DNA from 4 places in the Anaerobacillus sp. 1_MG-2023 genome. Region 1 is predicted to be linked to each of the others. Evidence: riboswitches for the same ligand, from Rfam matches in the RefSeq annotation. Region 1 holds a riboswitch; each other region holds the start of a gene.
What was found. A riboswitch is a leader RNA that binds a small molecule or an ion and turns the genes downstream of it on or off. The one in region 1 is predicted to bind S-adenosylmethionine.
Positions count from the first base shown of each region.

Region 2: another riboswitch for S-adenosylmethionine. It lies ahead of metK (methionine adenosyltransferase); the one in region 1 lies ahead of msrA (peptide-methionine (S)-S-oxide reductase MsrA).
Region 3: another riboswitch for S-adenosylmethionine. It lies ahead of Q4550_RS04245 (methionine biosynthesis PLP-dependent protein); the one in region 1 lies ahead of msrA (peptide-methionine (S)-S-oxide reductase MsrA).
Region 4: another riboswitch for S-adenosylmethionine. It lies ahead of Q4550_RS20060 (methionine ABC transporter ATP-binding protein); the one in region 1 lies ahead of msrA (peptide-methionine (S)-S-oxide reductase MsrA).

Region 1 is NZ_JAUORD010000003.1:333,944-341,450, forward strand. It holds gene Q4550_RS08115 (carotenoid biosynthesis protein) at 1-138, opposite strand, end outside; gene Q4550_RS08120 (phytoene desaturase family protein) at 156-1,661, opposite strand; gene Q4550_RS08125 (glycosyl-4,4'-diaponeurosporenoate acyltransferase CrtO family protein) at 1,840-2,358, shown strand; gene fni (type 2 isopentenyl-diphosphate Delta-isomerase) at 2,339-3,382, shown strand; gene Q4550_RS08135 (Na+/H+ antiporter NhaC family protein) at 3,578-4,981, shown strand; SAM riboswitch class I at 5,069-5,182, shown strand; gene msrA (peptide-methionine (S)-S-oxide reductase MsrA) at 5,279-5,932, shown strand; gene Q4550_RS08145 (hypothetical protein) at 5,979-7,507, opposite strand, start outside.
Region 2 is NZ_JAUORD010000014.1:13-7,519, forward strand. It holds gene Q4550_RS19180 (phosphatase PAP2 family protein) at 171-689, shown strand; gene Q4550_RS19185 (glycosyltransferase family 4 protein) at 706-1,851, shown strand; gene Q4550_RS19190 (hypothetical protein) at 1,865-2,050, shown strand; gene Q4550_RS19195 (MSMEG_1061 family FMN-dependent PPOX-type flavoprotein) at 2,044-2,667, opposite strand; gene metK (methionine adenosyltransferase) at 2,809-4,005, opposite strand; SAM riboswitch class I at 4,214-4,323, opposite strand; gene pckA (phosphoenolpyruvate carboxykinase (ATP)) at 4,677-6,260, shown strand; gene Q4550_RS19210 (ABC transporter substrate-binding protein) at 6,453-7,448, shown strand; gene Q4550_RS19215 (ABC transporter ATP-binding protein) at 7,460-7,507, shown strand, end outside.
Region 3 is NZ_JAUORD010000002.1:95,873-103,379, reverse strand. It holds gene Q4550_RS04255 (Na/Pi cotransporter family protein) at 1-996, opposite strand, end outside; gene Q4550_RS04250 (DUF1189 domain-containing protein) at 1,234-2,043, shown strand; SAM riboswitch class I at 2,129-2,239, shown strand; gene Q4550_RS04245 (methionine biosynthesis PLP-dependent protein) at 2,314-3,444, shown strand; gene metC (cystathionine beta-lyase) at 3,431-4,624, shown strand; gene Q4550_RS04235 (bifunctional homocysteine S-methyltransferase/methylenetetrahydrofolate reductase) at 4,621-6,477, shown strand; gene metH (methionine synthase) at 6,518-7,507, shown strand, end outside.
Region 4 is NZ_JAUORD010000015.1:60,346-67,852, forward strand. It holds gene Q4550_RS20035 (2-isopropylmalate synthase) at 1-550, shown strand, start outside; gene leuB (3-isopropylmalate dehydrogenase) at 567-1,673, shown strand; gene leuC (3-isopropylmalate dehydratase large subunit) at 1,701-3,107, shown strand; gene leuD (3-isopropylmalate dehydratase small subunit) at 3,123-3,713, shown strand; gene ilvA (threonine ammonia-lyase) at 3,710-4,720, shown strand; SAM riboswitch class I at 4,853-4,962, shown strand; gene Q4550_RS20060 (methionine ABC transporter ATP-binding protein) at 5,142-6,164, shown strand; gene Q4550_RS20065 (methionine ABC transporter permease) at 6,157-6,825, shown strand; gene Q4550_RS20070 (MetQ/NlpA family ABC transporter substrate-binding protein) at 6,849-7,507, shown strand, end outside.

The DNA of each region.
Region 1 (7,507 bases):
TAATATTCCACAGAGTATAAGAAAGAAGGCATTTGCCCAGTTAAGAAACGATGGAAGTAGGTCGAAGCCAACAAGGATCAACCCACAGCAGTACCAAAAAATAAATAGTCGAAAGATTACATTATCCCATTTCATCATGTTGCGAAGTCCCTTTCTTAGCCAGTTTGTTCATCTTTCAATTTCTGATCTTCCGCAATTAAATCTGCAGTTAACTGACCTGAAAGTGTAACCATTGGTACGCCACCACCTGGATGTGTTGAACCACCTACAAAGTACAGATTATCAATTAGTGAACTTCTAGATGGTATTTTAAAACCGCCGTTCACTTTACGATCCGTTGCTACACCATAGATAGAGCCACCGTTAGAACCATATAAACTCTTAATATCATCTGGAATGAACTGATATTCGAATTCAATTGATTCGCGAAGACCTGTCATACCCATTCGTTCTAATTTATCTAGGACGATTTCACGGTATCTACCGCGATGTTTCTCAAAGCTCTCACCAGGCTCTAAAGGAGGAACATGTGTTAAGACAAAGAGATTTTCTTTTCCAGCCGGTGCCTGAGTTGGGTCAGATTTTGATGAGACACCAATATAGACAGTTGGGTCGTCAGCAGGGACGCCTTCATCAAATATTTGTTTGAATTCTAGCTCGGGATCTTTCGAGAAGAAAAAGTTGTGGTGTTGAAGGTGATCAAACGTCTTATTTACACCTAGTAACAACACAAGGCCCGAAACGGTAGGAGTATATTTTTTCAATTCATCTTTCACTTTTTCAGCCCCAGGTTCTCCTTTAAGAAGCGTCTCGTGGGCAGGGATGCCTTCAAGATTACTAACGATTAAGTCTGCCTCCATCATCGTCCCATTCGCAAGTTTTACACCAGCTGCTTTTTTGTTTACGGTGAGAATCTCAGCGACCTCTGTATTGACTTGTACGTCCACACCTAGCTCATCAAGTAGCTTAAGCATTCCTTCTGCTATGTTATACATACCGCCTTCAACATAATAAATACCAAGGCCAAGCTGCACATAAACTAGTTGTGAAAGAATGGCAGGGGAATGATAAGGTGATGAGCCAATATACATAATAAAGAAGTTAAAGAGCTGCTGAAGATGTTTATCATCAAGATATTTTTCCGTTGCCTGATTCATTGATTTCATAGGGTTCATTGTGAGAAGGTCTTTAAATGAATGCAGTTTTTGCAAATCTTGAATGCCTGATAAGCTTTTTTTGTAAAAGCTTTTTAAGCTTAAATCGAACATCGTTTTGCAATAATCTAAATAGGCGAGGAAGTTGGAATAATCTTTTTCTGAGCGCTTATGTACTTCAGATAACATAACAGCAATATCACTTGTTACATCAATCTGGGCGCCATCTTCGAAGAAAGTTCTCCATTGAGGTTCAATACGTTTAATGGTCATATAATCGTTTACATTTCGGTTTGCGCTTTTGAATAGCTTCTCAAGGACCCACGGCATTGTTAGAATGGAAGGACCGGTATCGAATTTAAACCCCTGGCCGGAACGTTTGTTTAATTTGCCGCCAGCGCGCTCATTTTTTTCCAGTATGGTAACCTGATGTCCATCGGCTGCCAGACGAATAGCTGCCGAAAGACCTCCGAGTCCAGCACCAATAACGATTGTTTTTTTGCTCATTCCATCTCCTCCTTCATCGAATTAACTTCAAGCGTCGACATTTATACACTGTAATTGTATAGTGTGGGTATAACCTTTGTAAAGGAATCATAACGCTGTTACAGTGTATAATAGGTTTCCTGACATAATAATTACCTAATCTTGGATATGTTAAACAATTTTGAAACGAGGAATGTGTATGCAGGTCATCCACTTATCGATCGTAGGGTTAATCTTAGTGAATATTTTTGCCTGGCTGATCATTCATGTTTCTATCTCTTATATTTGCCTTCGGTTGCCAGATTCCTTTTATGAATCTAAAAAATCAATGTTACAAAATAAGAAATGGGAACTGAAAGTGTATGATCGTATCCAGATAAAGAAGTGGAAAACAATACTACCTGATGGGGGAGATGTGTTTAAAGGAGGATTTCGGAAGAAAGAACTCAAAACGCTCACTTCTTCTTATATAAGGAAATTTATCTTAGAGACAAGACGTGCAGAGGTGACTCATTGGCTTCTCATACCACCTTCATTCTTGTTTTTCTTATGGAATCCTTTGAGTATTGGTTTAGTAATGGTTGGGTATTCTTTAATAGTTAATCTTCCATTTATTCTTATACAAAGGTACAATCGACTCAGGTTAAAACCATTATTACATCGACAGTTGAAAAAAGAGCAGCGCAGGGGGAATTCCATTGGAACACTTGGGGTTTGATCAAACCGAAAAAAGAAAGAACGAACATATTGATATTTGTCTAACGGAAGACGTGGAAGGACAGGGACTTACGACGGGGTTAGAAAAATATCGTTTTAAGCATAATCCACTACCAGAAATTGATTATAATGAAGTCGATATTTCCACTCAATTTCTTAATAAGAAATTGAAGACGCCATTTCTGATCAGTTCAATGACGGGCGGTACAGAGCGATCTTGGGAGATTAATAAACGTCTTGCCAAAGCTGCTGAAGCACATGGTTGGGCGCTTGGTGTAGGCTCAATGCGTGCAGCTATTCAAGAATCGAAATCCGCTTATTCATTTGACGTAAGAAAACATGCACCAACCATTCCTATACTAGCCAATATTGGAGCTGTTCAACTCAATTATGGCTTTACAGTAGAAGAGTGTAAGAGAGCGATTGACTTCATTCAAGCTGATGCGCTTCTGCTTCATTTAAATCCATTACAAGAAGTATTCCAACCTGAGGGTGATACAAATTTCCAAGATTTAATCGATAAAATTCGAGAAGTAGCAAAAGCGATCCCTGTTCCACTCGGTATTAAAGAGGTTGGCATGGGAATCGATGCGAAGAGTGCTCAGCGTCTTATAAGTGCAGGTGCCAGTTTTATTGATGTTGCTGGAGCGGGTGGAACATCCTGGATTCAAGTTGAAAGTTTTCGTTCCCATCAAACATTAAGACAACAAGCTGCCGAAGCTTTTCAAGATTGGGGTAATCCGACAGCTGATTGTATTATTGATGTAAGGAAACAGCATCCCGATGTCCCGATGGTTGCAAGTGGCGGACTAAAAAATGGTGTAGATGCAGCTAAAGCTATTGCTCTCGGTGCGGATGTGTCTGGATTTGGTAGGGCATTACTTGAAAATGCGGTAGATGATAGTGAAGAAGCGCTATCAGATCAATTAAAGCGAATTGAGTTCGAATTACGAACGGCTATGTTTGGAATTGGAGCTGCATCGATCAATAGATTAAAATACAATAGCGCATTAAAAAAGAAATAGTCAGAGCACTGAGCTCTGGCTTTTTTGTATGAATAAGTTAAGGAACGATGTTCAATTTGTCTTATTTAACCCATATGGCACCATTGAATTCGAGCAACTCCACTTGCTCATATGAATGAGGAATCAACATTATCGGTTCCCGTAGTATAGGTCGTTCTCTAGAGAGCAAACTAGAGCTTAAGGAGGGTGACGCTAATGGCCTGGTTATCCATTTTTCCGTTTATCGTTGTCATTATCATTGCGATGAAAACAAAACTAGTGATCCCAGGATTAACGGCGGGTTTGCTAACAGCATCATTTATATACAAACCTGGATTGATCATTGGTTTACAACAGTTCTATGAATTTATAATGACTGGTTTGAAAGATGAAAATAATGTTAAAATCGTCCTTTTTCTATATATGTTTACGGGCTTAATCGGATTGATGAAATATACTGGTGGGATAAAAGGATTTGTTCAAGTTGCCTCATCCAAAATCAACTCAAAAAAAGGAGCGTTATTTCTGACGTGGGTGTCAACGCTAGGAACATTTAGTGCTCCTAGTTTCCGCATTGTAACGGTAGCCCCAATCATGAAAGCTCTTTTAAATAAAGTGAAAATCACTCCTCAGGAGCTTGGATTTGTGATAGAAACGACAGCAACACCAGTCATTGTCTTAATGCCAATTGCTACCGCTTTTGTCGGCTATATGTCATCTGTTGTGCAGCTTTCACTTAAGGCGGAAGGTATTGAAGGAGATGGCTATCGTTACTTCCTTCAAAGTATCCCTTATAACTTTTTTTCGATTAGTATTTTATTGATTGGCTTTTATTTGAGTTTTTTCCATCATCGAAAAACGCCAGCTACAGACGCAGGTAATGTGGAAAAAAAGCTTGATGATCAATGGGAAGATTGTCATCCAGCAGTGGCGAAGGATCTTCCTACGAAACCGATGAATTTATTAATACCTCTTGGAGGAGTTATTCTCCTAACACTTCTTCTCACATATTGGAGTGGTTATCAGAAGGGGTTTACTTCTTTAATCAAGGCGTTTATTGAAGCAGATGTGCTCGACGCGATGGTCTTTGCCCTTCTCACTACAGTACTTTTAACGTTCGTTTTCTATTTATTTCAACGTTTTTCTTTAAAGGACCTTGTTACTTATTTTATCGAAGGGGGTAATGAGATGATGCCGGTCATCGTCTTGCTTACTGTTGTTTGGGGCTTAGCAGCTTCAACAGAAGCTCTTGGCTTCTCATCTATTGTTACCTCAAACCTTGATTGGATTCCTACTTTATTTGTACCACCAGTCTTATTTCTCGTTGGTGCGTTTATTTCATACTTTATTGGCTCATCATGGGGCACATGGGGAATTTTAATGCCGCTTGGTATTTCATTAGGGTATTCTACAGGAGCAGATCTCCCTGTTGTCATTGGAGCTGTGTTTGCGAGTGGGACATTTGGCGCATTTGCTTCTCCGCTAAGTGACAATACGAATACAGTTGCGAGGATCTTGCAGTTGAATCCTATGACATATGCGAAATTTAAGCTTGGCCCAGCTTTATTAGCGGCGGGATTAGCTGCAGCTGGCTACTTTGTTATCTCTTTTGTAATATAATTATTTTTATGAGTACTTTTGTATTGACATCCGTTTTAAAACCATTTATTATTGGGACTAACTTAATAATCCTTTGTTTAAAGGATCTTCTTATTCAGAGAGGTGGAGGGACTGGCCCTTAGATACCTCGGCAACGGACCTATGAACTTGTGTTCAATTGGAACCGTGCTAATTCCTGCGACGAAAGTCGAAAAATGAGAAGAGGCTCGGTCTATCCAAACCCTCTTCTGTTCGAGCAGATGAGGGTTTTTTTATGCACCCTCATTTGGAAATATGTTTTAGTAGAGGGAGAGACTGATGTTGCATACACTAATGGATAACGAAGCAAGAAAACAACAGCTTATTAAGACCCTTCTCTCACAAGGGATATATAAGAAGGGTGAAAAGCAACTTTATATGTTATCACTAAATGAATTAGAAAACATATATGCTCGATCAAATAAAACCATACAGAGAAAAGGAAACGGAGTGGTCACAGTGGAACAAGCAACATTTGCAGCAGGGTGCTTTTGGGGAGTAGAAGCGCTATTTCAACAATTGAACGGTGTTATTTCAACTTCAGCAGGGTTTACAGGAGGAGAGACGATTAATCCAACTTATGAAGATGTTTATTCTGAATTAACAGGCCATGCCGAATCTGTCCAAGTTGAATATGATCCTTCGCTCATTACTTATGAAGAACTTATAGAAGTTTTCTTTGAAAATCATAATCCAACCTCTTTAAATAAACAAGGAGAAGATGTCGGAACACGCTACCGCTCAGCGATTTTTTACCATTCAAATGAGCAGGCAGAAATAGCATTGATTGCGAAAGAAAAACTCGAGCGATCCGGACGCTTCAAAAAACCAGTTGTGACGCAAATTGTACCAATCACTTCATTCTATCGAGCAGATGAATATCATCAAAGCTATCTTGCAAAGCGTGGACAGTCTTCTTGCAAAATTTCATAATAGAAAAAGGCCATCCCTCATCGTCATGAGGGAAGGCCTTTTTTAGTTAATCACCTTGATTGACACCTATTTGGTCAATATAGACTTTTCCTTTCTCTGATTCATTAAATTCAAATGTAAGAGCATTCATCTTCTTCGGATTAAAGGCATCGTTTGCTTCTAAGAATTGCTGCATCGGGATATTAAAGGTTTGGAGAACCGGTTCAGTAGGTTCACCATAACGTCCTTCTTCGAAGTATTTTGTTTTTGTGTGTAGAATAGGAAGAACACCTTGCAACTGCATGACGTCACTCAGCTTAACACTAGCGGACGCTCCGTTATCTGAACTAGCCGTGATTGTGAAATCAACAGGTTGCTGGTCAGATGGATTTGAAAGGTTTGCTGCTGTGAATGTTAATGAACTGTTCATTGTATAAGCAAATGGATCCTGAAGGGCTTTCTTGAAATTTAATTTGTACGTGCCGTTCTTTGAATAGGAATGATCCCATTTCAAAAAGACCCCATGAGTACCTCTTTCTTTATCGCGTCGAAATTCAAGCTCTCCTTCATACCATTGCAGCAAGCTATTAGCCTCTATGGTGATATAAGGAGAAGTTGTTGTTGTGACATCAACGTCCTCCTCAAAAGTGCTATAGATATGATACGAAGGATCTTCGTATTTACTTATGTATGTTGTATCAGGTAGCCATTCGAGAGCATAGCGATAATCCTCAAACATCGGTTGATAAGACTCATTTTGATGAAGCGTCGCTTCAAGAAATCCAGCAACATATGTGCGGGCTATTTGTCGTTGTTCAGTGCCTTTAAGAAGAGGCTCTTTATTTAATAAAAGCGTGAAAGGGAAATACGTATCGTTTTCTCCCCACGTTGTGTTAAATTGTCCGTGATTGGCGCGATCAATATAAAGGGCTGCTTTCATAGCTTCTTTTCTGCCAGTTAAATCAATCCCATTATACTGTCGGTCGCCTTCGAATTCCGATAAATCACTATCATAAGAACCTTGAAGCAATAAATAATTGACATCATCCACTTCGATTTTTCGATCTGAAAGTGTTTGATAATCCGTCGGTGCAAGTGCGATAACAGATTCAATATTATAATGGAAATCAAAAGTCATGTTCCCGTTATTTGGATAACGATCAAGGTCATTGAATTTTGCTGCTAAAATGGCAGCTTGACCACCGCGAGAATGACCTATTAAAGCAATTTGATCCATATTCACTTTATTGAATAATGGATTATCTTTTTGAGACGATAATTTCTCCATTTCTTCAATATGTTTAAGCAGTAACCAGGCGCGTCCATTAATGTCTCCTGCGAGGCCTCCAGACCATGATGAATTGAAGAAGTTCTCATCTACTGATACTGTTAAAAAGCCACGACTAGCGAGTAACTCTCCTAAATAATTGTAGCCTTCATCTGAGAAGTCCTCCATCTTATGGTTTCCATGGACAATAAGGACAAGGGGGAAAGACCCTTGTCCTTTGGGCACCCATACACGTCCATTTAGTGGCACATTGGTGTCTTTAAAGCCCCAGAACCACTCACGTTCTTTGGACCATTCTCCAATCATAC
Region 2 (7,507 bases), on a different contig from region 1:
CAAAGGACGTGTTCTAGTTCATGAGCTCCAATATCTCCGTTTCTAAACGCTCGGCTACGCTTTTCATTATACTCTTAACAATTCTTTAAGATTTCTTTAATAGTAGCATTAAATTTCTCGTATAGGATAGAAGTAACACATAGGATGAAGGGGGATTCTTTTTGAGTAAAGTGGTTGGGTGGCTTTATGAGCGTGAGTGTACGATGTTTCGGTTTGTGAATTTAACGTGTCATTCAAGGTACCTTACTTCTATTTTTGGATTAGTTACGCATGCGGGTGGTGCTCGGGCAACGATTTTAAGCACACTTTTGTTGATGTTCCTGTTACCTGCTCCTTTAAAGATATGGGCGTTTCAATCTGCGTTTGCGCTTGCTGTAAGTCATATACCTGTTCATTTTATTAAAAAGCATTATCCAAGACACAGGCCATATCTCGCTCTCCCTGAAACAAAGATATTCGTATATCCTCTAAAAGATCATTCTTTTCCATCAGGGCATACAACTGCTATTTTTTCTGTACTTACACCGTTTATCTTTCATATTCCTTCGCTAGCTATTCCCTTAATTACTCTCGGGAGTCTAGTTGCCCTTTCGCGAATTTACTTAGGTCATCATTATCCTTCTGACGTTCTTGTTGGTTTTATACTTGGTGGTGGATCTGGTATTCTTTCAACTTTAATCCTAGGCTAAAAAAGGGAGGGCTTTCATGAAAATTGCACTTTTTACTGACACTTACTATCCACAAGTTAACGGAGTATCTCGCACTTTGGGTAAATTAACCAGGTATATGGACCGTCAGCATGTAGATTATATGCTTTTTGCTCCTAACTGTCAGAAAGATGATGACCTTTTCTCAAGTAATATTCACCGCTTTACCAGTATGAAGTTTTTCCTTTATCCCGAATGTCGCATTGCCCTTCCTAACGTGAGTCTTATCCGCCACCAACTTCAAAATTTTCAACCAGACCTTCTTCATGTCGCTACACCTTTTAATATCGGCATGTGCGGGCTACATTACGGAAAGAAAAATAACATACCTATGGTTGCTTCATACCACACTAATTTTGATGACTATTTAAAGCATTACCACCTTGAATGGTTCTCTCCTTTTATGTGGAAATACTTAACCTGGTTTCATCAACCATTTTCCACTACCTTTATTCCTTCCAATGAAACGCGCAATCGATTAAAAGAAAGAGGTTTTAAGAACCTCAAGCTTTGGAGAAGAGGCGTCGATTGCGAACAATATTCTCCGATTAGAACAAATCACTCGCTACGTGAACGATATAACATTCAGGAGAAGTATATTCTTTTATTTGTTAGTCGACTCGCTCCAGAAAAAAATCTTGAAACGTTACAAAAAATCATGTGGAAGTTACCAGAACAGCTGAAACAACAAACAAGATGGCTGATTGTTGGTGATGGACCAGCCCTCCCTCATATTCAAAAAAACGTTCCTAACAACGTCACTTTCACTGGTTATAAAGAAGGGAAAGAATTAGCAGAGCTATACGCTACTTCAGATCTTTTCATCTTTCCATCAGCTACTGAAACATTTGGAAATGTCGCAAAGGAGTCACTTGCCTCAGGGACCCCTGTTATCGCTGCAAATGCCGGAGGATTAACCGATGTTGTCACTGGAGAAAGAAATGGTCTTTTCTGCTCTCCGTATAAAGAAGAGGAATATATCCACGCTATCAGTCGACTCTTATCAGATAATACCGAACGGAGAATGATGGGTTATGAAGGACGTCGTTATGCACTTACTCAATCATGGGATGCGATCTTCGGACGATTAGTAGAGGATTATGAGAAAACAATTGGAATTAAAAAATTAGCTCGATATGCTTAGAAAGGAGAAAAAAATGAATCTTACTGTATTGGGGATTAATGAAATCTGCTTAACTGCACCTTCTATCTTCGCAACACATAGCCACAACTTGTACGCGCTAGACGAAAGACAGAAAATAGCAAATACGTATGATCTCATTTACTGCTCCATTGTTCAACCAAACATACACAAAGGTTTGGGCTTGATTTCTGTTCAATAAAGACGTTTAGTGTAACTTTCTTTCAACGATTCAATCACTTTTTCTTCGCCTATTTTTGCATGATCAGATAGCATTCTGGCAGCTGACGCGAGCCCCTCAGTATTCGGCCATCGTTCAGGTTCAAAAAGAGATGATCGTTTAAAGGCTTTGGCACAATGAATGTAGCATTCCTTTACTTCTACTCCAATACCTAACAAAGGCGTTTTCCCCTTATATTCACACTGCTCTAGCAGCGTTTTATCTTTTACAATCGAGGCCTTTCCATTAATACGCAACGCTTCTTCTCGGCCGGGAATCATCAGCAGCAAACCGATATTTGGGTTTTCTAATAGATTGATCAATGAGTCCATTCGTTTATTTCCCGGTCTTTCCGGTATCAATAAATGATGATCATCCAGAACATGAATAAACCCCGGTGCATCCCCTCTTGGCGAAACATCACCACCCGTACTTGATTGGGTGGCAATCGTAATAAATGGTGTACGGCATATGAACTCTTTACAGTGTTTATCAAGAAAAGAGATGACTTTATTTGCAGCCAATTTACTCGGTATTCCTGCCATGTCTTTTAGTTCATTCACATCGGTCACGGTTTCTCCGAATATACTAGTTTTCACACATTACACTCCTCCATTTTTCCTTCCATTTTATCACCACACCCATCTGTTTTATGATAATTCAATACAATATAATGGATGTCAAAAAGGATGATAGAGCAAAAAAAGAAGCCAAAATATTTTTGGCTTCTTAGAAATTAATTAAATTCCGGCACCCTGTTTAAGGGATTCTGCACGATCTGTTTGTTCCCATGGAAGGTCAATATCAGTACGTCCAAAATGTCCATACGCAGCTGTTTGCTTATAAATGGGACGTCTAAGATCAAGCATCTTTATAATGCCTGCTGGACGAAGATCGAAGTTCTCTCTTACTAGCTCTACAAGACTTTCCTCAGACACTTTTCCTGTGCCAAATGTATCAATAGCAATTGATACTGGCTGAGCAACCCCAATAGCGTAAGCAAGTTGAACTTCACAACGATCTGTTAGACCCGCTGCCACAAGGTTCTTAGCAACATAACGAGCAGCATATGCAGCAGAACGGTCTACTTTCGTAGCATCCTTACCTGAGAAAGCACCGCCACCGTGACGCGCATAACCGCCGTAAGTATCAACAATGATTTTTCTTCCTGTTAAACCTGCGTCACCCTGCGGTCCACCGATAACAAAGCGTCCTGTTGGGTTGATGAAGTATTTTGTTTCTTCATCAATTAATTCAGCAGGAACAACCGGCTTCACAACGTGTTCTTTGATGTTACGTTGGATTTGTTCAAGTGAAATTTCAGGATGATGCTGTGTAGAAACAACAATGGTATCAACGCGTACCGGCTTACCAGCTTCATCGTATTCCACTGTTACTTGTGTTTTACCATCAGGACGAAGATAAGGAAGAATTTCTTCTTTTCTTACTTCGCTCAAACGTCGCGCTAGTTTATGCGCAAGAGAAATCGGAAGCGGCATTAATTCCGCTGTTTCATTACAAGCGTAACCAAACATAAGCCCCTGGTCACCTGCACCAATTGCATCGATTTCGTCATCTGACATCGTACCTTCACGTGCTTCAAGAGCAACATTTACACCTGCAGCAATGTCTGCAGACTGTTCATCAATAGATGAAAGAACAGCACATGTTTCAGCATCAAATCCGTATTTCGCACGTGTATAGCCGATCGTTTGAATCGTCTCACGAACCACTTTCGGAATATCCACATAGTGTGATGTTGTAATTTCACCGGAAACTAGTACAAGACCAGTTGTTACTGTAGTTTCACAGGCAACGCGCGCATTTGGATCATGCGCAAGAATATCATCCAGAATGGCATCGGAAATCTGATCTGAAATTTTATCAGGATGCCCCTCTGTTACTGACTCAGAAGTAAACAAACGACGATTACTCACTCAAGTACCTCCTTAAGGATTGGATCCTATCTAATTATGTTGTAATGGATACGGTACTCATTTCCCTATTACCCTGTGCCGAAACGAGAGAACGAATTCAATTTCTTATCGTCTTACCTTTTTTTATAGCGTCATCAATCTCAACGACATTAAAAAAGCCCTTCCCTACAATCAGAGGGAAAAGGAGCTGATATCTCATGCCTTTCGCCTCTTATCTTCCAAGACTATCGTCTTGCAGGTTAGCACCTTAATCCTGTTGTATAGGAGTTGGTTGCTGAGCTTCATCGGGCCTGTCCCTCCGCCTGCTCGGGATAAGAGTATCCATTCTCGACATATAATAACGCACATGAAAGGATGTGTCAATGAAGAAAAGCGGAAGCGCCCGTTTAGCCTCGACAAGCGCTGGAGCCCTACAAAAAGAACACGGGCTTTATGTTCGAATTCAAGGGCGAAGCGATCGATCCACCACCTTAATCCTTTACCCATAAAATAATCACTTCCTATATAATGGCGACAGGATTTCAACCTAAAGAAATAGTCATTCACCCATTTTTCACTTTTTATGCAAAAAATACATAGATTAGTATAGAATAATTGAATGAATGTGTTATACTATTTTTGAGTTAAACAAGTCAATCAACGAAATCTTTAAAAAAGGATGGGTTTAACGTATGAAAACAGCTTCCTTCTCCTCACCGTTATTGGATGCGATATTAAATAAGAATAATCCACATGTGAATTTATCAGTGTCTGAACTGGTTGAACATTCACTATTTAAAAACGAAGGGCAACTATCAGCTACAGGAGCTCTTCGCGTAGAAACCGGAAAATATACAGGACGTTCTCCTGGGGACAAGTTCATTGTAAAGGAAGATTCCGTAAAGAACAAAGTGAACTGGGAAACAAACCAGCCTATTTCCGAAAAAAGTTTTGAAAACCTTTACACAAAGGTGTTGAACTACCTCGGTGAGAAAAAGGGACTTTATGTGTTTAAAGGATTTGCTGGTGCTGACCAGGCATCAAGACTACCCATTCAGGTTATTAATGAATATGCCTGGCATAACCTTTTCGCCCACCAGCTGTTCATCCGTCCGAATGAATCAGAGTTAAAAGAACATGACGCTGAATTCACTGTCATTTCTGCACCTGGTTTTCAAGCTGATCCAGAAGTGGATGGCACAAATTCAGAAACATTTATTATTATCTCCTTTGAGAAACGAACCGTCTTAATTGGTGGAACAGAATATGCTGGAGAAATTAAAAAGTCTATTTTCACCGTTATGAACTACTTATTACCAGAGCGAAATATTCTTTCAATGCACTGCTCTGCTAACGTAGGTAAAGAGGGGGATGTTGCTCTATTTTTCGGTTTATCTGGAACTGGAAAGACAACGCTCTCAGCAGATGCTCATCGATCTCTTATCGGTGATGATGAACACGGATGGTCTATGAATGGTGTCTTTAATATTGAAGGTGGATGCTACGCTAAATGCATCAACTTATCAAAAGAAAAAGAACCTGAAATCTGGGATGCAATTCGCTTTGGAACGGTTCTTGAGAACGTTATGATGGATAACGGCTCGCGTGAACCTGACTACGATAACACTAGTCTAACTGAAAATACTCGCGCTGCCTATCCGATTGACGCCATACCTAATATTGCAATTCCTAGCGTTGCCGGACATCCCAACACGATTATTTTCTTAACGGCAGATGCATTTGGCGTCCTTCCTCCAATTAGCAAACTGACCAAAGAACAAGCCATGTTTCATTTCCTATCAGGTTACACAAGCAAGTTAGCCGGAACAGAAAGAGGAGTCACTTCACCGGAAGCCACTTTCTCTACATGCTTTGGTGCACCGTTCTTGCCATTACCTGCCCATCGCTATGCAGAAATGCTCGGCGAGAAAATTATGGAGCATGATGTTCAAGTCTTCCTCGTAAATACCGGATGGTCTGGGGGCGGTTATGGTGTCGGAGAGCGCATGAAGCTTTCATATACTAGAGCGATGATCCAGGCGGCTTTAAATGGAGAACTTGATCGTATCGAAACAGTAACAGACCCTATTTTCGGATTGCATATTCCTTCTCATTGTCCAGGTGTTCCAGCAGAAGTATTGCAGCCAAAACAAACATGGGAAGATCAAGAGAAATATGATGAGAAAGCAAAAGATCTCGCTACTAAGTTTGTAAAGAACTTCGAAAAATTCTCAAATGTAGCCGACGAAATCAAACAAGCAGGCCCAAATGTTTAGTCTCATTGCAAAAAGCACCTTAACTGGTGCTTTTTTTTATTTGAAGACTCATTCCCCTTCACTTCGCACATCCCCCTCTTTCTATCTACCTCCATTAATTTACTTATTCAAAACACCAATCGTTTTAAAATACATAGGCTATAGTATCTAAAACATGAGCCTACCTCATGTGACGAATGTGGAGGATAGATAATGAAAAGAAGCTGGTTTATAACGTTTTGTATATACACAAGTGTATTTCTTCTTATTCTTTCGGCGTGTGGTACTAATAGTGGAAACGATCAGGTAAGAGTAGCTGAGGTTACACGCTCGATTTTCTATGCACCACAATACGTGGCACTCTCAGAGGGTATTTTTGAGAAGCATGGCATTGATGTCGAATTAACGACCACTTGGGGCGGAGATAAAACAATGACCACTCTTCTATCTAACGGAGCTGATGTCGCCCTTGTAGGATCAGAGACGTCCATTTATGTTTATGCACAGGGCACTGATGACCCTGTTATAAACTTTGCTCAACTTACACAAACAGACGGTACGTTCCTTGTATCAAGAGAAAAAATCGAGCATTTTGAATGGGAAGATTTGAAGGGAAGTACATTCCTTGGCCAACGTAAAGGTGGTATGCCACAAATGGCTGGTGAATACGTACTGAAACAGAAAGGAATTGATCCACAAAACGATTTGGACCTCATTCAAAATATTGATTTCGCAAACATTTCAAGCGCATTTGCTTCTGGAACTGGCGATTACGTTCAGTTATTCGAGCCAACAGCAAGTGTCTTTGAAGAACAAGGGGTTGGACACATTGTAGCTTCATTTGGAAAAGAATCAGGAAAAATTCCATATACAGGATTTATGGCGAAAGAAAGTTATTTGAGTAAAAATGCTGATGTAGCTGAGCGTTTTACAAAAGCACTTTATGAGGCTCAACTGTGGGTAGATACTCATTCTTCTGCAGAAATTGCAAAGTCAATTGAACCTTTCTTTCAGGATACCGATCTTGAACTCATTACAACTGTAGTCGATCGTTACAAAAGTCAGCATTCATTCGCTACAAACCCATCCCTGGATCAAGAAGAATGGGATAACTTACAAAATATTATGGATGAAGCAGGCGAACTCCCAAAACGCGTTGATCATAGCAAATTAGTAGATAATAGCTATGCCGAAAAAGCGCAAAAATAGGAGGGAAAATAATGTCTTTCCTTCAACTCAACGCTATTTCACATGTGTATTTAATGAAA
Region 3 (7,507 bases), on a different contig from region 1:
GAACACAGGATCTAAATGTTTAGGTTTATATTCAATTGTTGAATCATCACCAGGAATAATTTTCGTAACTATAACGGCTAGTAAAGCAATGAAAGGAAACTGAATTATTGTATTAGACACATTGAAAATTCCATGCGCAAATGCGATTGTCATTTCTGAATTAAGATTTAATACACCTTGAAGATAGGAAATAAAAGGGGTGTATAGGGACAAAATAATTAAAAAGATCGTTGTTCCAATTAAGTTAAAAATCACATGGGTAAGGGCTGCTCTTCTAGCTGCTACTGATGCACCAATTGATGCTAGAACAGCAGTTACAGTTGTACCAATGTTATCTCCAAATAATACTGGCATAGCTGCTTGAAGATTCATTGCATCTTGGGAAAACAAACTTTGAAGTACCCCAATGGTAGCGCTAGAACTCTGAACGATTACAGTAAATACAGTACCAATTACTACCCCTAATATTGGATTGTCACTCATACTAAGTGTGAGATCATGGAAAGCCTGAAGACTTCTTAAAGGTTTCATACCATTACTCATAAGTTCTAAGCCATAGAACAATCCACCAAAACCAAATATTATCTGCCCAAGATAAGTAATCTTTTTGTTTTTAACAAAGAAGATTAATGCTGCACCGAGGAAAATTATTGGTAAGGCGTAATCTTTAATAGGTATACCAATAATGAATGCAGTTACTGTAGTTCCTATATTAGCACCCATTATAACTCCGATAGCTTGCCTTAGGGTCATAAATCCTGCATTTACCAATCCCACTGTAAGAACTGTAGTACCTGAGCTAGTTTGTAATAAGATAGTAACTACAATCCCCGCAAGCACACCCATAAACGGGTTAGTGGTAAAACGATCGAGAATATCTCTTAATCGATCACCTGCTGATCGTTGAAGGCCATCTCCCATATACTTTAGTCCAAACAGGAAAATACCAAGACCTCCCACAAACTGAAAGATCATCTCCTGAACGTTGAGTTCCATCATTTCAACCCCTTGCACTTATGTTTTATTTTTTTCGACAATACTCAACAAAGTCCCTTGTCTATTATCTACATCGCTCCCTCCTTTGTAAAGAGTTAATCTAGAATTGTAAATATATTATGCCGAAAACAAACATGTTTCAATAAAGTTTCATTAAGAATACTGTTCCCACCTCTCTATATAAGATAAACTGATTGGGTGGAGAAATACTCCACATTTAGAAAGGAGATTATTAATTTGAACGTTTTTAAACAACTTTACTACAGCTTATTTTCCCCAAATATGATGGCCCGGTTCCGTTTTCAAAAGCTAGGTAAGCCAATATTGTACGTATTTTTCCTTATGTTCCTTTCTTCTGTGCCAGTTGGAATTATGACGGCTTTATCCTTTACAAACGCTTATGAGGATCTCAAAACACATATATCAGATTTACCAGAATTCACTTTAGAGGATGGATCTTTAACAAGTGAGCAGTCTGAACCGCTTATTCGACAAAATGATGGAAATACTTTTATTTTTGATGCGACAGACCAGACAAAGCCTGATGATGTTGATCAATATGATTCCGTTATCGCTTTCCTAAAAGATCGTATAATCGTTGTAGATAGCGGCGCTAGACAAGAGTTTAATTACAGTAACTTTAGTTCGATGACGTTCACGAAGCAAGATGTTAATGAGTTAAGTAATAACCTAGACAACTTGCTCCCTATCTTTATTCCGTTACTGATATTCGTTATCTATTTGTTTCAAACCGGCCTTAAGTTTATAGGAGTTACCGTACTAGCTACAATTGGACTACTATTGAGAAGTATTACCGGAAGAAAAGCTTCTTATAAACAACTTTGGGTCTTATCTGTTTATTCAGTAACAATTCCAACGCTCTTCTTTGCGATTATGGCCCTCATTAAAACAGCAGTCCCTTTAGGATTCCTACTCTATTGGATGGTGGCCATCATGCTACTTTATCTTACGATTAAAGAAATCCCGTTACCAAAAAAACGGGTAACGAACGAGCGAGCAAATGATCCAACAGAAGAAAAATTTTGATAATTTACTCAAATCCCTTGCTTTTCACTTTAAAGTGATGTAGATTATGAAAAAAGCGACACAATAAAATTCCATATATTTTCAATTCTTATCAAGAGAAGCAGAGGGACTGGCCCTATGAAGCTTCAGCAACCACCGGATAATTTCCGGTAAGGTGCTAACTCCAGCAAGTTGATTTCAACTTGGAAGATAAGAAGAAGAGCAACCAAAGTCTTCTTCTTATAGAGGGCTTTTTTTTATTGCCCTTATTCAATGAAAAGGAGATTGATTATGTCGAATAAACAGTTAGAAACACTACTTGTCCAATTAGGTAATCATTCAGATACTAAAACCGGTGCGGTAAATCCTCCAGTGTACTTCTCCACGTCGTATAGCCATGAAGGCATCGGTCAATCCACCGGATTCGATTATTCAAGAACCAAAAACCCGACACGATCCATTTTAGAATCCGCTATATCAGAACTCGAACATGGGGATCAGGGATTTGCTTTTAGTTCCGGAATGGCTGCGATTCAAGCAATCCTTGCCATATTCAAAAGCGGCGACCATATTCTCGTCTCAGATGATTTGTATGGTGGGACTTATCGATTATTTGCCCATGCTGAAAAACATTATGGTATCTCCTTCACATATTTTGATACACAAAGCAATGTACAACTTTCATCACTCCTAACTCACCGTACAAAAGCCATTTTTGTTGAGAATCCATCTAATCCATTAATGAAATTAACAGATCTTGAAAAAATTGCACGTATAGCAGAAAACAGGGACCTATTATTTATTGTAGACAATACTTTGTTCACCCCTCTTCTACAAAACCCACTACTGCTTGGGGCGGATATCGTCGTGCATAGTGCCACTAAGTATTTAGGCGGTCATAATGATATTCTCGCAGGGCTTGTGGTTGCAAAAGGTGAGAATATTTGCGCTGAAATCCAACAATACCAAAACGGTGCAGGCGCTGTGCTTTCTCCTTTTGATTCCTGGTTATTAATGAGAGGCATGAAAACCTTGCCACTCAGAATGAAGCAGCATGAAGAGAATGCCAGAAAGGTAACTGAATTTTTAACGAATCATGAAGCAATAACAGACGTTTTTTATCCAGATAAAGGTGGGATTCTTTCTTTCAGATTGCGGTCCGAAGAATGGGTAGATCTCTTTCTTAGAAAATTAACACTTGTCACATTTGCTGAAAGTCTTGGAGGGGTAGAAAGCTTTATCACATATCCTTCAACGCAAACTCATGCTGAAATACCAGAAGACATCAGACTTGAAAAAGGGGTGTGCAATCGACTGCTACGTTTCTCTGTTGGGATTGAAAACATTGATGACTTAATACAGGACCTGAATCAAGCATTGTCCATTTTTAAAGAGGAGGTTGTACAAATTGACAAATACTGATTATACATTTCAAACAAAACTTCTTCATAACGATCACAAATTTGATAAAGCTACGGGAGCTGTTAGCGTCCCTATCCAACAGGCTTCTACATTTCATCAGGTGGATTTTGACCAACCAGGAAAATACGATTACAGTCGTTCAGGCAACCCCACTCGCGAAGCGCTTGAAGAAACAATTGCCAATCTTGAAGGTGGGGTTAAGGGATTTGCGTTTGCTTCTGGGATGGCCGCTATCGCCACCTCTTTTATGCTTCTTTCACAAAACGATCACGTTCTTATATCTGAAGACGTCTACGGTGGGACGTATCGCATGATTCACGACGTTCTCGGTAGATTTGGAATTAAACATACTTTTGTAGACATGACAGATTTAAATGAAGTGGCGAGAGGTATTCAATCCAATACTAAAGTAATCTATATCGAAACGCCTTCTAATCCTTTGCTGAAGGTAACTGACATTCAAGCCGTTGTTAAATTAGCTAAAGCGAATAATTGTTTAACATTTGTCGATAACACCTTTATGACACCTGCTCTACAACGTCCGTTAGACTTCGGAGCCGATATCGTATTGCATAGTGCTACGAAATTCATTTCAGGACATAGCGATGTCGTCGCTGGTCTTGCTGCCGTAAAAAGTGAGGAATTAGCGGAACAGCTTGCATTCCTGCAAAACTCGTTTGGATCGATCTTAAGCGCTCACGATTCCTGGTTAGTTCTCCGTGGCTTAAAAACATTGCATTGTCGACTAGATCAATCGTCTAGATCTGCGTTTCGTCTTGCGCATGCTCTTACTAAAGAAAAGATGGTAGAAGAAGTCTTTTATCCAGGGCTTTCTTATCACCCTGGTCACTCCACTCATATTTATCAAGCCGCTGGTCCTGGTGCAGTTTTGTCCTTTCGGTTACCTGATGAAAATGCCGTGCGTCTATTCACAAAGCATGTTCAAATTCCTGTTTTCGCGGTAAGTCTTGGTGCCGTAGAATCAATTCTCTCCTATCCAGCTAGAATGTCACATGCTTCTATGCCTCCTATAGAACGCAGAAAACGAGGCATCACAGATGGATTATTGCGATTGTCTGTGGGACTTGAAAATCCTGATGATTTATTAAAAGATTTCAAAAATGGATTTGCAGCTATTAGAAAGCAATACTCCGCTTCTGAAGCGAGTGGTCAACTATGAGTTTCCTTAATAAATTAAAAAACAATATTCTAATCGGTGATGGCGCGATGGGAACACTTCTCTATTCATATGGGGTAGATCAATGTTTTGAAGAGTTAAATCTATCGCAACCAGAGCAAGTCTTAAACATACACCGCGCATATATAGAAGCAGGTTCAGACGTGATACAAACGAACACCTATGGAGCAAACTACAGTAAATTAGCGAGATATGGTCTTGAAGATCATGTAAAAGAAATGAACACTGAAGCTGTTAAATTAGCTCGACAAGCAGCAAACAAAGCGACTTATGTATTTGGAACTATCGGTGGCATACGAGGAATCAATACTCAAAAGACTTCTCTTGATGAAATTAAACGTAGCTTTAGAGAACAGTTATACTGTCTTCTACTGGAGGGTGTTGACGGGATCTTACTCGAAACTTATTACGATCTTGAAGAGATTTCATCAGTCCTTGCGATTGCTCGAAAACAAACGAACCTCCCCATAATAGCTCAAGTTTCTATGCATGAACCCGGGGTTTTACAAAACGGGACCTCCCTTCCATCTGCTCTTAAACATTTAGAAGAGTCTGGAGCAGATGTGACAGGTGTTAATTGTAGACTAGGGCCATATCACATGATTCAAGCTTTTGAAGAGGTCCCCCTTTCAACTAGTTATCTCTCTGCTTATCCAAATGCAAGTTTACCCGACTATGAGGAGGGACGATTGGTTTATCCCACTGCCCCTGATTATTTTAAACAAAGTGCTGAATCTCTCCACAAACAAGGTGTTCGATTAATTGGAGGATGTTGTGGTACAACACCCGAACATATCGCTGCTGCTTCAAAAGCTTTAAAGGGAACAAAACCTATTACTCATAAAAAAATAGAAGTAATAGCTAAAGAAATGACACAAACCGAAAACAACATAGAACGTTTGCCCCACTTGCATGAAATTGCTCAAAAGCAACGTTCTGTTATCGTAGAGCTTGATCCGCCTAAGAAACTAAATACAAAGAAGTATCTCCAGGGTACGAAGGCTTTACAAGAAGTCGGAGTAGATGCTATTACACTAGCCGATAATTCCCTTGCCTCACCTCGTATTTGCAATACAGCTATGGCATCAACTATTCAGTCACAATTTAATGTTCGCCCTCTCGTGCACATAGCTTGTAGAGACCGAAATATTATCGGATTACAATCGCATATAATGGGGCTTCATACACTGGGAATTAATCAAGTACTCGCTGTTACTGGAGACCCTACAAAAATAGGAGATTTTCCAGGTGCAACTTCTGTATATGACGTCTCATCTTTCGATCTTATACGGTTAATCAAACAATTCAACAGCGGGTTGTCTTACTCCGGTAAATCACTTGGGATGAAGACTTCCTTTTCGATCGCAGCAGCTTTTAACCCTAATGTTCGCCATCTTGACCGAGCTGTCGCAAGACTTGAGAAAAAACAACAGTATGGAGCGGATTATTTTATTAGTCAGCCTATCTATAGCGAAGAACAATTAATAGAAGTACATGAAGCTACAAAACATTTAACTTGCCCAATTTACATCGGAATCATGCCGTTAACAAGCTATCGAAATGCCGAATTCCTGCATAATGAAGTACCAGGAATAAAATTATCTGATTCAATACGTAAGCGAATGTCCACAGCCACCGATGCCAGTGAGTCACAAAATGAAGGACTCGCCATCGCAAAGTCCTTAATTGATACAGCATTCGATTTATTCAATGGCATTTATTTAATAACACCGTTCTTGCGCTACGAATTAACAGTAGAATTAACTCGTTACATTAAAGAAAAAACTCGTATTGAAGAAGAAAGGAAGATTCATAGTGGTCTACCCCTCATTTGAAGATCTACTTAAGAAGAGAATTCTTGTTCTTGATGGAGCCATGGGAACAATGATTCAACAGGCTAATCTTAAGCCCGCTGATTTTGGTGGTGAAGATTACGAAGGCTGTAACGAATACTTATCTTTAACAAGACCAGATCTTATCTCCTCAATTCATGATGATTACTTAGCTTGTGGTGCTGATATTATTGAAACGAACACTTTCGGAGCGACCGATCTCGTTCTCGACGAATATAATCTTGGCCATCTTGCTGAAAAGCTTAACTACACATCTGCCATTCTAGCAAAAGAAGCAGTTTCAAAAGTGACGACATTTGATAAGCCCCGTTTTGTAGCTGGTTCAATGGGGCCAACAACAAAAACATTATCTGTTACAGGTGGCACTACATTTGAAGCTCTATGCCGATCCTATCAATTACAAGCAAAAGGATTACTAGAAGGTGGCGTAGATCTCCTCCTTGTTGAAACAAGTCAGGATATGCTAAATGTTAAAGCTGCTTTTATTGGAATTTCAAAATCTTTTAAAGAAAGCAAACGTTCTGTTCCCCTTATCATTTCTGGTACTATCGAACCGATGGGAACAACTCTCGCAGGTCAAAGCATTGAAGCTTTTTATTTATCACTCGAACACATGAACCCAGCTGTTGTTGGTCTAAATTGTGCAACAGGACCAGAATTTATGAGAGATCACCTTCGCTCTCTATCAGACCTTGCCACAACTTCTGTGAGTTGCTATCCAAATGCGGGTCTTCCAGATGAAGAGGGGCAATATCATGAAACGCCAGAAAGTTTGGCATCAAAAATTAGAGGATTTGCGGAAAAAGGCTGGCTAAATGTAGTTGGCGGTTGTTGTGGAACGACACCTGCTCATATCAAAGCGATATCAGATTCTGTGAAAAATGTTCAGCCTAGAAAAGCACCTCACTCCCACCCGCACGCAATTTCAGGGATTGAGCCATTTATCTATGATGAAAATACAAGACCTGTTCTTGTCGGAGAGCGGACAAATGTGATTGGTTCGCGGAAATTC
Region 4 (7,507 bases), on a different contig from region 1:
TGGGCGTCACGCCTTCAGAGATAAAGTGAAGGATTTAGGCTTTGAACTTGACGAAGCGAAGATAAATGAGGCATTTGCAGACTTTAAAGATCTTGCTGATAAGAAGAAGCAGGTTACGGAAGATGACCTTTTTGCATTGTTAACTGATATTCAAACAGATGAATTTGTTAATAAATATGAGATTCATAGTATTCAAGTACAGTATGGAACTGCAAACATTCCGACGGCTACTATTTCAATTGAGAAGCCTGATGGAACCATGATTCAACAAGCTGGAACAGGGTCGGGTAGTGTAGAAGCGATCTATAACACGCTTGAAGCAATGATTCCTGGCACACTTCAGCTTCAGGACTATCGAATTAATTCCGTCGGTGGTGGAAGAGATGCTCTTGCTGAAGTTCATGTGCGAGTCATGTATAACGGGGTTGAGTCGAATGGTCGCGGCACAGCGCAGGATGTTCTTGAATCTTCCGCTATTGCTTACTTGAATGCAGTGAATCGCGTTCTTGCTCGTGAAAGCTATCAAGTTAATAAAAAAGCGCACGTCTAACAGGGAGGTTAGAAGGATGAAGAGAAAAGTTGCGGTATTACCCGGTGATGGAATTGGTAAAGAAGTAATGGAAGGAACGATGAAAGTTCTAAATGCCGTGGCAGATCGATTTGGCCATACGTTTGAATTTCAACAGGGAAGAATTGGAGGGGCTGCTATTGATGAGGATGGCTCGCCACTACCAGATGAAACGCTGCGCATCTGTAGGGAAAGCGATGCTGTTCTACTAGGTGCTGTCGGTGGTCCTAAGTGGGAAACTCTTCCTGGCCATCTTCGTCCTGAACGAGGTCTTCTTGGTATTCGAAAAGAACTAGGCTTGTTTGCAAACCTTCGTCCTGTGACGGCATTTGAGAGTCTATTAGATGCATCTCCACTTAAACCGGATCGGATTAAAGGTGTGGATATGTTAATTGTTCGCGAATTAACGGGTGGTTTGTACTTCGGTACTCCGAGTGAGCGTCGTCAAAATGGGAAAGAAGTTGTTGATACGCTTCATTACACAAGAGAAGAAATCGAACGTATTGTGGATCAGGGATTTGAAGCTGCAAGTAAGCGAAACAAGAAATTAACGAGCGTAGATAAAGCGAACGTTCTGGAATCAAGCCGAATGTGGAGAGAAATCGTTGAAGAAAAAGCGAAGAATTATCCTGAGGTAGAAGTGGAGCATATGCTTGTCGATGCGGCAGCAATGAAACTGGTTCAAAACCCGGCTCACTTTGATGTTATTGTAACGGAGAATTTATTTGGAGATATTTTGAGCGATGAAGCCTCGATGATCACAGGATCACTTGGAATGTTGCCTTCCGCAAGTCTTCGTAGCGACGGTTTTGGAATGTATGAACCAGTACACGGTTCAGCGCCAGACATCGCAGGGAAAAACCTTGCGAATCCACTGGCAATGATTTTATCAAGTGCAATGATGCTGAAGTATTCATTCGATATGAATGAAGAAGCGGAGTCAATCGAAAAGGCTGTGAAAGAAGTACTTGATGCTGGATATTATACGAATGATCTTGCAAATGGCTCGCCGAAAGCACTTGGGACAGACGCTATGATCAAGAAAGTGATTTATCAATTAGAAGAAGCGGATGCCACAGCAGGCATCATGGAAGCATACGCTTAATGACAAACAGGTAAGAGGAGGATGGGTGTGGAGCCGAAAACGATTATTGAAAAGATTTGGGATAAACACGTTGTGCATGAAGAAGAAGGTAGCCCGGATCTCCTATATATAGACTTGCATCTTGTTCATGAAGTGACTTCTCCGCAGGCCTTTGAGGGTCTGCGGATGAATAATAGAAGTGTAAGAAGGCCAGATTTAACCTTTGCTACTATGGACCACAACGTTCCAACCATTGCACGTCATATTATTAATGATCCGGTATCAAAAGTGCAAATGGAGAAGCTTGAAGAGAACTGTCATGAATTTGGAGTTGAAATCGCCGATATTAATCATCCAGATCAAGGGATTGTTCACGTTATTGGTCCTGAGCTAGGCTTAACGCAGCCAGGAAAAACGATCGTTTGTGGTGACAGTCATACCTCAACACATGGGGCGTTTGGGGCCCTAGCCTTTGGGATTGGAACGAGTGAAGTAGAGCATGTTCTTTCTACTCAAACGCTATGGCAATCAAGACCCAAAACAATTGAAATACGTGTGAACGGACGCCTTGGTTCTGGGGTGACTGCTAAAGATTTAATTCTTGCTGTTATTGCCAAATTTGGTGTTAATGCAGGTACTGGAGCAGTTGTGGAGTACACAGGCGAAGCGATTCGAAATATGACAATGGAAGAACGTATGACTGTTTGTAATATGTCAATTGAAGCTGGCGCAAAAGCAGGGCTTATTAGCCCAGATGAGACTACCTTTTCCTATTTAAAAGGAAAAAGACATGTTCCAGAAGATTTTGATCGAGCTGTTGCTGAGTGGAAAGAACTCGCATCTGATCCAGGAGCAAAGTATGATGAAGTGCTCGAAATTGGAGCTGACGAAATCGAGCCACAAGTAACATGGGGCACTAATCCTTCAATGGGATCTTCTGTCTATGCTCGCGTTCCTTTCCCTGAGGATTATGCAGATCCAGGTGACCAAAAAGCAATTAAGCAAGCCCTTGCCTATATGGATCTTAAACCGGGAACGCCTATTCAAAATATAGATATTCAATATGTTTTCATCGGATCGTGTACGAATTCGCGATTAAGTGATCTGCGTTCGGCCGCTGATATTGTTCGTGGTCGAAAAGTTCACGAAGGTGTGACTGCTCTCGTAGTACCAGGATCTAAATCAGTGAAGGATGCAGCTGAAGCAGAAGGGTTAGATACGATCTTTAAAGAAGCTGGGTTTGAGTGGCGAGAAGCAGGATGTAGCATGTGTCTTGCGATGAATGATGACATTGTTCCACCAGGCGAGCGCTGCGCGTCTACATCTAACCGTAATTTTGAAGGGCGTCAGGGGAATGGCGCTAGAACACATCTTGTCAGCCCAGCTATGGCTGCAGCTGCTGCCATTGAAGGCCGATTTACAGACGCTAGAAAAATAAAACCTCTTGTAGTGTAAAAGGAGTGAGACGTCCTGGAACCGATTAATAAATACAAAGGGATCGTTTATCCCCTTGAGCAGGTTAACGTAGATACAGACCAAATTATTCCGAAGCAGTTTTTAAAGAGAATTGAACGGCAAGGCTTTGGTCAGTTTCTTTTTTACAATTGGCGGTTTGATGATGATGGTCATCCGCGTGAAGATTTTAATTTGAACGAACAACAATACCAGCATGCTTCTATTCTAGTGTCGGGTAAAAACTTTGGGTGTGGTTCATCAAGAGAACATGCTCCATGGGCCCTTCTGGATTATGGGTTTCGAATTGTCATTGCGACAAGCTTTGCTGATATCTTTTATAACAACTGTGTAAAAAACGGTATACTTCCTATCGCTCTTGATCAAGAAACGATCTCGGAGCTTTTTCAAAAAGCGAAGGATGGATACGAACTTAGCGTAGACCTAAGTAAACAGCAAGTAATTGATGGAGAAGGACTAAATGCGTCGTTCGAGATCGATCCTTATTGGAAAGAAATGCTGTTAAATGGATGGGATGAAGTATCTCGAACTTTATCTCTCGAAGATAAAATTAAATTATATGAAGAAAAACAACTTGTAGGAGAGTGAATGACGTTGGGAATTACCAGGAGAAATATAACGTTCATGTCGTAAAAGCAATGGAGAATTTGCTGGAAGCCGTCCACAGGACCCCGCTTCAGCAGTCGACAACGCTTAATGATTATACAAATAGAGATGTCTTCATGAAGATGGAAAACCTTCAACGAACGGGTTCCTTCAAACTTCGAGGTGCTTATAACAAAGTTGCGTCGCTAACGGATATTGAGGCAGCGCGAGGGATTGTTGCTGCATCGGCTGGAAACCATGCTCAGGGAGTGGCGCTTTCTGCTAGAGAGCGTGGAATTAAAGCTAAGATTTATATGCCCGTCCATACACCGACAAGCAAAATTGATGCGACGCGATCTTATGGAGCAGAGGTTGTTCTTGAAGGAGAATCGTATAACGAAGCGTTTAGTGGAGCGGATCGTGAGCGTGTTGAGAAAGGGGCCACATTCGTTCATGCTTTCGATGATCCTGAAGTAATGGCAGGACAGGGAACGGTTGCACTCGAAATGATGCAACAGTGTCCTGACTTAGATGCGATTCTCGTGCCTGTTGGAGGTGGAGGATTGTTAGCTGGAATGGCGATGGCGATTAAGTCGTTCTTTCCTCACGTGAAAATCATCGGGGTCCAGGCTTCTGAAGCATCTGCGACATGGAATCGATTTAAAGGTACTGGTCCTCTTGTCCTTCAATCTGTCAAATCGATTGCAGACGGTATTTCTGTGAAAGAAGCTGGAAAATTAACCTTTCCAATTATTGAAGAGCTTGTTGATGATATGCTAACCGTGTCAGAAGAAGAAATTGCTGCAGCGATTGTCTTTATGCTTGAAAGACACAAAACACTTGTAGAAGGTGCAGGTGCTGCATCGGTAGCTGCTGTCTTATGCAAGTCTAATCGTTTAGAAGGTAAGAGAATTGGTGTTGTTGTTAGTGGAGGGAATGCGGATCTTGCGAAAATATCCCTTTATAAACAACTTTCTCAACGAGCGAAAACCATCAGGCGAATAAGCTGATGGTTTTCTAATGGGGTTCAACGTATATATTTTAGATTATTCCGACTTTTTGCTCAGTAATTGACACTCATAAAGTACCATGCTAGAATTCATTTAGCACTTAACCACAGTAAAGTAATAACAACTATATATCTCTTATTCAGAGAGGTGGAGGGACTGGCCCTATGAAGCCCGGCAACCGTCAAACGACTCGTTTGAAAAGGTGCCAATTCCTGCAAAGCGATTGCTTTGAGAAATGAGAGGAAGACATCGATTTATCAAATGCCTTTCTGCTCAAAGCAGAAGGGCATTTTTTTACTTTACTATACAAAGTGATAAGCGAATTAGGTTTCTAAGTGCATAGAAATAAAGAACAAAGGCATGGGACTTAAGTCCTGTTTCAGGTAGCTGATCATGCAAATGCATAAAGGATGTGAGACATGTGATTGAGCTTAAAGGCATTAATAAGACCTTCTTTTCGAAATCCGGGAAGGTGGAAGCCGTTAAGGATGTTAACCTTGAAGTCAAAAAAGGCGAAATATTTGGTGTTATTGGCTACAGTGGTGCTGGGAAAAGTACGCTAATTCGAATGCTTAACCTTCTTGAGAGACCTACTGATGGGACAGTCACAGTGGCTGGTAATAATCTATCTTCTCTTAAGGGAAAAGATCTTCGTGCAGCAAGACAGGAAATTGGAATGATTTTCCAGCATTTTAATATTCTCTGGTCAAGAACGGTACGTGATAACATCGCGTTCCCTCTTGAAATATCAGGTGTTCCGAAAGAAAAGAGAATGAAGCGTGTTGATGAATTAATTAAACTTGTTGGACTCGAAGGTAGAGAAGGAGCTTATCCTTCACAACTAAGTGGTGGACAAAAGCAGCGAGTGGGTATTGCGAGAGCACTTGCTAATAATCCAAAGGTTTTGCTTTGTGATGAAGCTACTTCTGCTTTAGATCCTAAAACGACGGATAGCATTCTGGAACTTCTGACTGAAATTAATCACAAGCTTGGCCTTACGATTGTCCTTATCACGCATGAAATGCACGTCATACGAAAAATTTGCCATCGTGTAGCCGTGATGGAGAATGGACGAGTAGTGGAGAATGGTTCTGTCCTTGAAGTTTTCCACCATCCGCAGGAAGAGATTACGAAAGACTTTGTTAATCAGCTAAGCGAGCCTGAAGAAATGAAGGAATCGATTGCACATCTGGCAACGAGTCAGGATGGAGAACTTGTTCAGTTTACCTTTGTGAAAGGAAAAACAGGTTCACCACTTGTGACAGAGTTGATTCGTAAATTTGATGTAGAAGTCAACATTATTCAAGGGAAGATTTCTCATACACAGGATGGTCCTTATGGAAAACTTTCTGTGTTCCTTAAAGGGGAACCAGCTGTGGTAGAAATGGCCTTGAATTATGTGCAAGCCCAAGGTGTTAAAGCGGAGGTGATTACGAATGACTGAATCGTTATTTCCTAACGTCAGGTGGGAATCTATGTGGGAAGCCACTCTACAAACAGCGTACATGACGGCAATTTCGGTGCTGGCAACGTTTATTCTCGGAATCCTCCTTGGATTATTGTTGTTTCTAACAGGTAGAGGGAACATATGGGAAAACAAATTTGTGAATAGTATTATTGCCGGAGTCGTGAACTTATTTCGCTCCATACCATTTATTATTTTGATTATCTTGCTTATCCCTCTTTCGGTTTACATTATAGGGACAATGCTAGGTGCTAATGCTGCCCTTCCAGCCCTTATTGCAGGAGCGGCGCCATTTTATGCGAGAATGGTTGAAATTGCTTTACGTGAAGTGGATAAAGGGGTCATTGAAGCTTCTCAGTCAATGGGAGCATCCAATGGTTCGATTATTTTTAAAGTGCTTCTACCAGAAGCAATGCCAGCCCTTATTTCAGGGATTACTGTGACGGCGATAGCTCTTGTAAGCTACACCGCTATGGCTGGTGTCGTAGGCGCAGGGGGTCTCGGAAACCTCGCTTATCTTGAAGGTTTCCAACGGAACAATCCTGACGTGACACTTGTTGCAACAGTATTGATATTAGTAATTGTTGCGATTCTTCAGGTTTGTGGAGACGTTGCAACACGAGTAATAGATAAAAGATAATAAGGAGAAAAGGAGAGGTTATGATGAAAAAGTTTTTATCGCTAATAACAGTTCTTGCTCTTGCGGTTCTTGCTGCATGTGGCAACAATGGCGGAAACAGCGAAGGTTCTGGTGACGGTGGAGATTCGAAGAAAATCGTAGTAGGTGCATCAAACATTCCCCATGCTGAAATTCTTGAAGAAGCTAAGCCGATGTTAGAGGAAAAAGGAATAGAGCTTGAAATTAAAACATTCCAGGATTACATTCTACCTAATAAGACGCTTGCAAATGGTGAATTAGATGCAAACTACTTCCAAACAATACCTTATATGGACTTGCAAATGGAAGAAAACGATAATTATGACTTCGTGAACGCTGGAGGCATTCATATCGAGCCAATCGGTGTTTACTCTCAGGATTACAAGAGCTTAGATGAGCTTCCTGATGGTGCTCAAATCATAATGAGTAACTCTGTTTCTGACCATGGACGTATGCTGTCATTACTTGAAGCACAGGGCCTTATCACATTAAAAGAAGGTGTAAAGGCTTCAGATGCAACAGTTGAAGATATTGCTGAAAACCCTAAGAATATTGATTTCAAAACAGATGTTGAGGCTTCACTGCTTCCACAGATTTACCAGCAAGGTGAAGGTGATGCAGTGATGATCAATACAAACTATGCGATTGATGCAGGACTTAATCC